2 regions of the Desulfovibrio piger genome follow, and region 2 is predicted to be linked to the other one. Evidence: predicted binding sites of a transcription regulator. Region 2 holds the regulator's gene; the other holds the start of a gene.
The links. The regulator sigma-54, encoded in region 2, starts transcription at its own class of promoters, with help from an activator protein. The targets are predictions, from matches to a motif close to CTGGCACGGNNNNTGCTT.
Positions count from the first base shown of each region.

Region 1: the regulator sigma-54 is predicted to act here: its motif matches at 2,041-2,058, upstream of DESPIGER_RS07970 (Spy/CpxP family protein refolding chaperone).

Region 1 covers NZ_LT630450.1:1,737,438-1,742,387, forward strand. Annotated here, with positions in the region: gene DESPIGER_RS07965 (aromatic amino acid transport family protein) at 1-622, shown strand, start outside; gene DESPIGER_RS07970 (Spy/CpxP family protein refolding chaperone) at 1,406-1,966, opposite strand; gene DESPIGER_RS07975 (periplasmic heavy metal sensor) at 2,300-2,776, opposite strand; gene zraS (two-component system sensor histidine kinase ZraS) at 2,958-4,628, shown strand; gene DESPIGER_RS07985 (sigma-54-dependent transcriptional regulator) at 4,603-4,950, shown strand, end outside.
Region 2 covers NZ_LT630450.1:284,667-289,616, forward strand. Annotated here, with positions in the region: gene DESPIGER_RS01485 (CTP synthase) at 26-1,669, shown strand; gene rpoN (RNA polymerase factor sigma-54) at 1,849-3,279, shown strand; gene hpf (ribosome hibernation-promoting factor, HPF/YfiA family) at 3,302-3,841, shown strand; gene rapZ (RNase adapter RapZ) at 3,883-4,785, shown strand; gene DESPIGER_RS01505 (PTS sugar transporter subunit IIA) at 4,854-4,950, shown strand, end outside.

The DNA of each region.
Region 1 (4,950 bases), 1.4 Mb from region 2:
CAACCATTCGCCCGCCATCTCCTCCTTTGCCCTGGCCCAGCGCCGCCACTACGGCGACACGGCCGAACAGAAGGCCGCCCGGACCCTGCGCGGCACGGCCTGTATCCTGGTGCTCTTCGTCATGGCCTTCGTCTTCAGCTGCGTGCTCAGCCTCAGCCCCGCCCAGCTGATGGAAGCCAAGGCCCAGAACATCCCCGTGCTCTCCTATCTGGCCAACCAGTTCGACAATCCCGTCATTTCCTGGTTCGGTCCGCTCATCGCCTTCCTGGCCATCGGCAGCTCGTTCTTCGGCCACTACCTGGGCGCCCGCGAAGGCCTGCACGGCATCCTGGTCCAGATGTCCTCCACCCCCGAAACCACGGCCACCTCGCGCCGCGTGCGCACCGGCATCGCCCTGTTCTTCTTCGTGACCCTCTGGCTGGCCGGCTGGCTCAACCCCGGCATCCTGGACATCATCGAGTCCCTCAGCGGCCCGGTCATCGCCGTGATCCTGTTCATCATGCCCATGTACGCCGTGCACAAGGTCCCGGCCATGCGCCGCTACCGCGGCCAGTGGAGCAATGCCTTCGTGCTGGCCGCCGGCTGCGTGGCCATCTCTTCCCTGCTCTACAAGCTGTTCTGATCCCGGGCGCCGCATCCGCCCGACGGCAAAGGCGTCCGCCGCCCCGTGCGGTGGACGCCTTTTTTGTGTCCGCGGGCCGGGCCGATGCCGTGGCGCACAGGATGGCGGAGCCTGCGGGAGGAACGATGACGGCATGCACCGCGCCCGCCGGAGGGCATGGCGTCCGGGGAGGAAGCGGCCGCTGTCCGAAAACGGCAGGTGCGAAGACCGCCCCGCCCGCCGGCCCGGACGGACTGCCGCGCCGCTGAAGACCGGGGGCGCCCGGGGAGGAAGGGCCCTCCCCCGTCCCGGCGTCCGGCAGCGCAGGCCGCAGGCCCCGGGCACAGGCGGGCCCCTGTCCCCCGGGGGCACACCCTGCCGCCGGACGGACAGGAAGGCGGACCGGCCGGAGCAGCGGCCGGAAAAAGACGACCGGCTGCCCAGGGGGAGGGGCAGCCGGCCAAAGAGGGAGGATGTTCTGATGGTTAGAGGTTATGGTGAAGGAGGAGGATGCTCTTGTGAGCCCCGGCAGGACCAAGGGGGATCGCCCTGCCGGATATGGTGTCCGCCAGAGGCGGGGAGGGGCTATCTCGGGGTGTACACCTGCCTTTTTCGGAAAGGCCCGGCCGGAGCCAGGGGAGATCCCCGGCCGGGGTAGACGTTCCAGAGGACTGCATTTCTTGCGGAGCGCGGGCTCCGGTTAAAGGTGCCTGTCAAAGGAGGTTGCTGTTCTCGGGAGCCTGGCCGGAGGGAGGAGGATCTTCCGGCCAGATATTTCTTGCTGCCGTTGGCAGGTATCAGCGCTTAGTAGTGGCCGCGATAGGGGCCGTCGTAGCAGCCGGCGCCACCGCGGGGGCCGTCAAAGGCGGGGCCGCGATCGCCACGGGGACCACGGGGGCCACGGGGGCCGTCCTTGAAGCCTTCCGGCACGCCCACTTCGGCAGCCAGCTTGTCGCCCAGGGCGTCATGCAGGTCGGCCATCTCGTTGCGCAGGCGGGTCATTTCGGTAGCGGCCTCGCGCACGGCCTTCACATCGGGGTTGGTGGCGTTTTCCAAAGCCCGCAGTTCCTGGCGCTTGACATAGATGCTGTCGCGCAGCTGTTCCATGCGGGGAGCGAACTCTTCCATGATCTTGTCGAACTTGGCGCGCTGCGCGTCCGACATGGCCCGGTAACCCCAGCCGCGGGCGTGACCGTGATGTCCCCAGCCGCCTTCCCAGCAGCCACCGTCGCCGTAACCGTAACAGGGACCGTAACCGTTGCCCTGACCGCGATGGTGGGGACCGGCGAAAGCGTCGGAGGTCATGGTTCCGCCGATGAGGGCAGCAGCCAGCAGGGCAGGGATCATCACACGGGAAGTCTTCATATATGTGCTCCTTTGTCTCTTTGCAGAGTGGATTGTCTTTGGGCTTTGGGTCTTGCCCTTTGTGCTCTGTTTTATAGCAACCCCCGTGCCAAATATAATTTTTTAATATAAATCAATATGTTGAATACACAACCCGGCAAACATGCCGTTTCCGGCGGGCGGGCGGGGGCCCCGGATGTCCAGTTTTTATGCAGCCGGCGGGCGGATCTGGCTAAAAATTATACAGCAGACAAATTTTCATACACCCCGGCACAGGGCCCCGACGCCGGAGCCCGGGCACAAAAAAAGCCCCGTCCGGGCGGGGCATGGATAGTCGGCGAAGGTCGGCGGGCGTTACGGGCAGGGTTCGAGGCTTTCCTGCAGGGAATAGGCATGGATCACGTCCTGCCGGATCATGCTGTTGCAGCCCCGGCTCTTGCCGGCACGGCGAAAGCTCACGCCCACCTCGTCCAGCAGGCGGCCCTCCAGCTGCGCCAGCTGCAGGCGCAGGCGGTCGCGCAGGTCCTGCAGTTCCCAGCCCAGGCGGGAAAGCGTCTCGGCGGACGAATCCTCCGCATAATCGAAATGGGCCAGCTCTTCCCGCTTCTGGCGTATGCGCCAGCGGGTATCCTCGATGCCGGGGCGGGCTTCTTCAAGGATGGCACGGGCCTTGACCTGCTGTTCCTCGGGCAGGCTCTGGAGCCACTGGTCGACATTGCGATAGCCGCGCGGCCCGTGACCGCCGCCATGATGTCCCCCGGCAGCCGCCAGGAGCGGCAGCAGCAGGAGCGATGTCATCACCAGACCACTGACAACTATATTCTTCCACATAGGCAAACCTTGTTCTGTTGGGCCATGCTTCTGGCATATCAAGCCTGTGTCCGCGGCGCAAGGAAAGGCCGCGCACGGGCCGTGGCATTTTTTTCGTCTTTTCCTGTTCCTGCAAAAAACATGCAAGCCAAATATCCGACGGCAAGGTGACAGGGGCCCCAACCATGCTTATAGTGCAGGCATGAACTTTTTCCGCCGCTGCCTTTCCGCCGCTGCCGCCCTGCTGGACCCCCGCCGCCACAGGCTGGCCCGCGCCGCCCGCCGGCCCCGCCAGACGCCGGGGCCTTCCGCGTCCGGTCAGGACAGCGGCGGCATGGTGGCCAATGACCAGGCCGTGCGCGAGAACGACTGCTCGCAGGCCCGTTCGCAGCTGGCCCAGCAGCAGAACACCCCGCTGGGACTGCTGCTGGGCGGGACGGCCTTCGTCCTCATCCTGCTGGTCACCCTGCTGGCCCTGGCCTCCATCGAACGCAACGAGCGCGCCATGTCGCGCCTGCTGGCCGAAAAGGGCAGCTCCCTGATCATGGCTTTCGAGAGCATGCTGCGCACCAGCATGCGCGGCGAGGCCCGGGTGCGCCTGCAGATCCTGCTCAAGGAGATGGCCAGCACCTCGGACGTGCAGTTCATCGCCGTCACCATGCCCGACGGCACCATCCTGGCCCACAGCAACGGCAACCGCCTGGGCGAGATACTGCGCATCAACGGCGAAGAGGCTGACGAGAAGACCATGAAGATGCTGGCCCCCGGCAGCCGGACCCGCTCCGCCGTCCTCAATATGGAAGGGCAGCGCGTGTTCGTGGTCTACCGCTATTTCATGCAGCCCCCGCAGGGGCAGCAGCTGCCGCCGGGCCTGCCGCAACCCGTCATCTTCCTGGGCCTCGACCTCTCGCCCTTCGAGATCACCCGCAGCCAGGACAGGGACCACGTCTTCATGCTGGCCGGGGTGGCCATGCTGGTGGGCCTGGCCTGCCTGCTGGCCCTGTACTATGCCCAGCGCGCCCGCGAGTCCCGCCGCCGCCAGCGCCGGGCCGAAGGCGAGATACGCCGCCTGGAAGAAGAGATCCGCCGCAAGGAAAAGCTGGCCGCCGTGGGCACGCTGGCCGCCGGGGTGGCCCACGAGATCCGCAACCCGCTCAGTTCCATCAAGGGCTACGCCACCTATTTCGGCATGCGTTTCCCCGAAGGCAGCGAGGACCGCAAGGCCGCGGGCGTCATGGTGCGCGAGGTGGAGCGCCTCAACCGCGTCATCAGCGAGCTCATCGGGCTCTCGCGCCCCAGTGACGTGCGTCCCGTGGCCGCGCCGCTGGAAGACAGCGTGGCCCATGTGCTGCGCCTCATCGCCCAGGATGCCGAAAAACGCGGCGTCCGGCTGGTGAACAGCCTCCCGGCCGATCTGCCCCCGGCCCGCATGGACCCCGACAGGCTGGGGCAGGCCCTGCTCAACATCTGCCTCAACGCCCTGGACGCCATGCCCGGCGGCGGCACCCTGACCCTGGACTGCACGGTGGAGAAACAGCATCTCGTCCTTTCGGTCACGGATACCGGGCAGGGCATCGCGCCCGGGAACCTCAGCCACATCTTCGACCCCTATTTCACCACCAAGGGGCACGGCACGGGCCTGGGGCTGGCCACGGTCCACAAGATCGTGGAGGCGCTCGGGGGCGAAGTCTATGTGCAGTCCCGTCAGGCCACGGCGGACACGCCCGGCCGGACCACGTTTTTCATACGCCTGCCGCAGGCCGGCAAGGCGGCGGGCCATCCGGCGGACGGCCCGGACAGGCAGGCCGGGGGGCCTGCCGCCAACAGGCAGAAGGGGGAGGACCAGGGTGAACACCAGCATTCTCGTGGTTGACGATGACGATGCCCACCGCGGCATGTTGCGCATGATGCTCCAGGCCTGGGGCTACAGCGTGGACGAGGCGGCCGACGGCGACCTGGCCGTGGAGGCCGTGCGCGCCAAACCCTACGACGTGGTGCTGACCGACGTGCGCATGGGGCGCATGGACGGCATCCACGCCCTGCGCGGCATCCTGGACTACAATCCGGCCCTGCCCGTGGTGCTGATGACGGCCTATTCCTCCGTGGAGACCGCCGTGGAGGCCCTGCGCCTGGGCGCCTACGATTATCTGACCAAGCCGCTGGACTTCGACGCCCTGCGCGAGACCCTGCAGCGG
Region 2 (4,950 bases):
GTATGTCATCAAAAGGTAGGAGTTCATGAAAACCAAGTTCATTTTTGTTACGGGCGGTGTGTTGTCTTCCCTGGGCAAGGGCCTTGCCGCGGCTTCGCTGGGCGCCCTGCTGCAGACCCGGGGACTTTCCGTCACCATCCAAAAGCTGGATCCGTATATCAATGTTGACCCCGGCACCATGAATCCCTTCCAGCACGGCGAAGTGTTCGTGACCGATGACGGGGCCGAGACCGACCTGGACCTGGGCCACTACGAACGTTACCTCAACGTGCCCATGTCGCGCAAGAACAACACCACTTCCGGCGCCATCTACAACCACGTGATCGCCAAGGAACGCCGGGGCGACTACCTGGGCGGCACCGTGCAGGTGATCCCCCACATCACCGACGAGATCAAGCATACCGTGCTTTCCCTGGCCGAAGGTGACAATGCCCCTGACGTGGCCATCATCGAGATCGGCGGCACCGTGGGCGACATCGAGGGCCTGCCTTTCCTGGAGGCCATCCGCCAGCTCAAGTCCGAGCTGGGCCGTGACAACTGCCTGAACATCCACCTGACGCTGGTGCCCTACCTCAAGGCCGCCGGTGAGCACAAGACCAAGCCCACCCAGCACAGCGTCAAGGAGCTGCTTTCCATCGGCATCCAGCCCGACATCATCCTCTGCCGCTGCGAGCACAGCATCCCCGAGGAGATGCGCCGCAAGATCGCCCTGTTCTGCAACGTGGACCAGGATGCCGTCTTCTCCTCCGTGGATGTGGGCAACATCTATGAAGTGCCCCTGCGTTTCTATGAGGAGGGCTTTGACCAGAAAGTGGCCATCATGCTGCGACTGCCCGCGCGTAACGCCCATCTGGAAGACTGGAAGAAGCTGGTCTACGACTGCGCCAATCCCCAGGGCAGCGTGACCATCGCCATCGTGGGCAAGTATGTGGACCTGAAGGAAGCCTACAAGAGCCTGCACGAAGCCCTGATCCACGGCGGTGTGGCCAACCGCGTTTCCGTGAACCTGCGTTACGTCAATTCCGAGAACGTGGACGACAGCAACGTGGCCGCCACCTTTGCCGGCTGCGACGGCATCCTGGTGCCCGGCGGCTTCGGCTATCGCGGCGTGGAGGGCAAGATCGCCGCCATCCGCTATGCCCGCGAAAACCGCATCCCCTTCTTCGGCATCTGTCTGGGCATGCAGTGCGCTGTCATCGAGTTCGCCCGCCATGTGGCCGGCCTGGAAGACGCCAATTCCGAAGAGTTCGATCCCCTGAGCGCCCACAAGGTCATCTACCTGATGACCGAATGGTTCGACTTCCGCACCAAGAACCTGGAAAAGCGCGATGCCGAGAGCGACAAGGGCGGCACCATGCGTCTGGGCGCCTACCCCTGCAAGATCATCCCCGGTACCCGCGCCTTTGAGGCCTACGGCAAGGAGCTGGTGGAGGAACGCCACCGCCACCGCTACGAATTCAACAACGCTTTCAAGGATCTGCTGGAAGAGAAGGGCATGGTCTTCAGCGGTACCGCTCCCGACGGCTCCCTGATGGAGATCGTGGAGCTGCCCGACCATCCCTGGTTCCTGGGCTGCCAGTTCCACCCCGAATTCAAGTCCCGCCCCATGGCGGCGCATCCCCTGTTCCGTGAATTCATCAAGGCCGCCAAGGACAACCACAGGAAATAGGGCTTTTGTGCACGAAAAGCCGTTCAGGACGCTCCGCCGGCGCGGGGCGTCCTTTTTTTATGCAATGACTTGAAATATTCCCTTTTTTATGCTCGCAAGCCCGCCTCCCTTGCCTATTGGTGCAGCATGTGGCATGGTATTTGAAAAGTAGAAAATTTTTACTGACAGGATAGCACCCCATGGCATTGGAACTTCGTCAACAACTCAAATTGTCGCAGCAGCTGGTCATGACCCCCCAGCTGCAGCAGGCCATCAAGCTGTTGCAGCTTTCTCGTGTCGAACTTCTGGAGACCGTCCAGCAGGAATTGCTGGAGAATCCTTTCCTGGAAGAGGCCCCGGCCAATGAGCCCGTAGCCCAGCAGGACCAGGAAGAGCCCCGGCATGAGAAGCCCCAGGACGAAGTCTATGACGCGGATCTGTCCCGCAATGCCGACTGGGAGGAATATCTTGGCGAGTTCGCCAGCACGCCGCGTACCTCGCAGGGCCGGGAGCTGGAGATCGCGGAAGAGATCTCCCCCCTGGAGGCCCGCTATTCGGCCAAGCCCACGCTGGAAGGGCATCTGCTCTGGCAGCTGCACCTTTCGACCCTGACGGACGAACAGAAGGCGATCGGCGAGATCATCATCGGCAACCTGGGTTCTTCGGGCTATCTGCGCGCCAGCGTGGAGGAGATCGCCGAGATGGCGTCCACCACGCCGGAGGCCGTGCAGACGGTGCTGGAGCGCGTGCAGCTCTTCGATCCGGTGGGCGTGGCGGCCCGGGATGCCCGCGAATGCCTGCTGGTGCAGCTGAAGAACCTGCGCTATGACCGTGACCCCATCCTGATGGAACTGGTGCAGTCGCATCTGGAAGACCTGGAGGCCCACCGCTACAAGCCCCTGCTGCGCAAGTTCAAGCTGGACATGGAAGGCCTGCGCGAATACCTGGACATCATCCAGTCCCTGGAGCCCCTGCCCGGTGCCAGCTTCGACAGCAGCGAGCCCACCTATGTGAGCCCCGACGTCTTCGTGTACAGTGTCGGCGACGAATTCGTCATCCTGCTCAACGAGGAGGGCCTGCCGCATCTGCAGCTCTCCAGCATGTTGCGTGATGGCGTTCCCTCCTGTAATGAAAAAGAGAAGGACTACGTTTCGGAAAAAATACGTTCGGCCTCCTGGCTCATCCGCAGTCTGTACCAGCGGCAGCGGACGCTGTATAAAGTGGTGGAAAGCATCGTCAAGCACCAGCAGCCCTTTTTCCGCGACGGCGTCACCAAGCTCGCGCCGCTCATCCTCAAGGATATCGCCGACGATATCGGGATGCACGAGTCCACGGTCAGCCGCATCACCACCAACAAATATGTGGCGACGCCGCACGGCATCTTCGAGCTCAAATTTTTCTTCAACAGCGGGCTTGAACTGGACGATGGAAGTCAGGTAGGCTCTGAAAGTGTCAAGGCCCTGATCAAAAAGTTCATCGCTGCTGAAGATCCCAAATCGCCCCTGAGCGATGAGCGGCTCGGCGAGCTGCTCAAGGAACAGTTGAAGGTCAACATCGCACGGCGCACGGTGGCCAAGTACCGCACGGCGCTGAACATCCCCTCATCCTCAAAGCGCAAGGAACATTTCTGATTCCTGCACCACGGGAGGTTCTATGAACATTGCTTTCACTTTCAAGAACTTCGAGGCCTCCGATCATCTGAAGAAGTATGCCCGTCGCCGCATGGAAAAGATGGGGCGCTTTTTTGGCAAGGCTTCCGGACTGGAAGTCGGTGTTGTGCTTACTGTGGACAAGTTCCGGCATCGCTGTGAAGTGACCATCGCCGGCGAGGGGCTGCACCTGAGCGCTTCCGAACAGTCTTCCGACATGTATGCCGCCATCGACCTTGTGGTGGACAAGGTCGAGGCCCAGATCAAGAAGCACGTCTCGCGCGTCAAGGAACAGCGCCGTCAGGCCCGCAACGCCAATGTGGACGTGTTCACCTACAACCTGGAAGCCGATCCCGATGAAGAGCCCGCCGTGGTGGGCACCGAGCGCTTTGCGCCCAAGCCCCTGCATCTGGACGAAGCCCTGATGCAGCTGGAATCCATCGGCAGTGACTTCCTGGTCTTCATCAATGCCGAGACCGACCGCGTCAATGTGGTGTACCGCCGCCGCATCGGCGGCTATGCCGTCATCGACCCTGTCCTGTAAAGACTTCGGGGCCCCCGCAAGGGGGCCCCTTCGAGAGTGCCATGAGCCAGACATCATCCGATGAAGCGGCCACGCCTGTCCAGGTCTGCATCGTCACCGGCCTTTCAGGGGCCGGTAAGAGTACGGCGTTGCAGGTCTTTGAGGACTTGCGCTATTTTACCGTGGACGGACTGCCTGCCGGGCTGGCCGCCGAGATGGCGGACATGATGCGGCGCGAATCCATGGAGCGTTTCCGGGGCATGGCCCTGGGCATGGACATGCGGCAGCAGGATTTTCTGGAAGAGCTCAACGTGGCCCTTGCCCGGCTTGCGGAACACGGTGTCCGGCCCATGCTGCTCTTTCTGGAGGCCGGACCGCAGGAGCTCATGCGGCGTTACGCCACGACCCGCCGGCCGCACCCGCTGGAACGCGAGGGCATGGGGCTTGAGGATGCCCTGCGCGAGGAGCGCGCGCGGCTGGCCCCTGTGCGCGAGATGGCGGATCTGGTCATAGATACCAGCCGTTTTTCCATCCATGACCTGCGCCGTGCCATCCAGAAGCGCTGGAGCAGGACGCCGGGCAGGCTGCGGGCCATCCGTGTCAACGTCATCTCGTTCGGCTTCAAGTATGGTGTCCCGCGCGAGGCGGATTTCGTCTTTGACCTGCGCTTCCTGCCCAACCCCTATTTTGTAGAGAAATTGCGTCCTCTCAGCGGCAAGGACAAGGCGGTCCGTGACTATGTCTTTGCCACCGAGGCAGCGCAGGAATTCGAGAAAAAGCTTTTCGACCTGGTGCGCTTCATGCTGCCGCAGATGGAAGCGGAAGGCCGCTACCGGGTGGCCATAGCCGTGGGCTGCACCGGTGGCCGCCACCGCTCCGTGGCCACGGCCGAGGCCCTGTTCCAGATGCTGCGCCAGGCGGATTATCCGGCCAGTCTTGAGCACAGGCACCTTGAACTTGGCTAGGAAAGCTGGCACTCTTGGCATTACATGCTGCATTTTGCAGAAATTTCAGTTCCAGCGCGAGGTATGTCATGTCGGAACAGCAATCTTCCACCCAGGTCGGCATCATCGTCGTTGCCCATGCCGACTATGGTTCTGCCATGCTGCGCACGGCGGAGTTCATCCTTG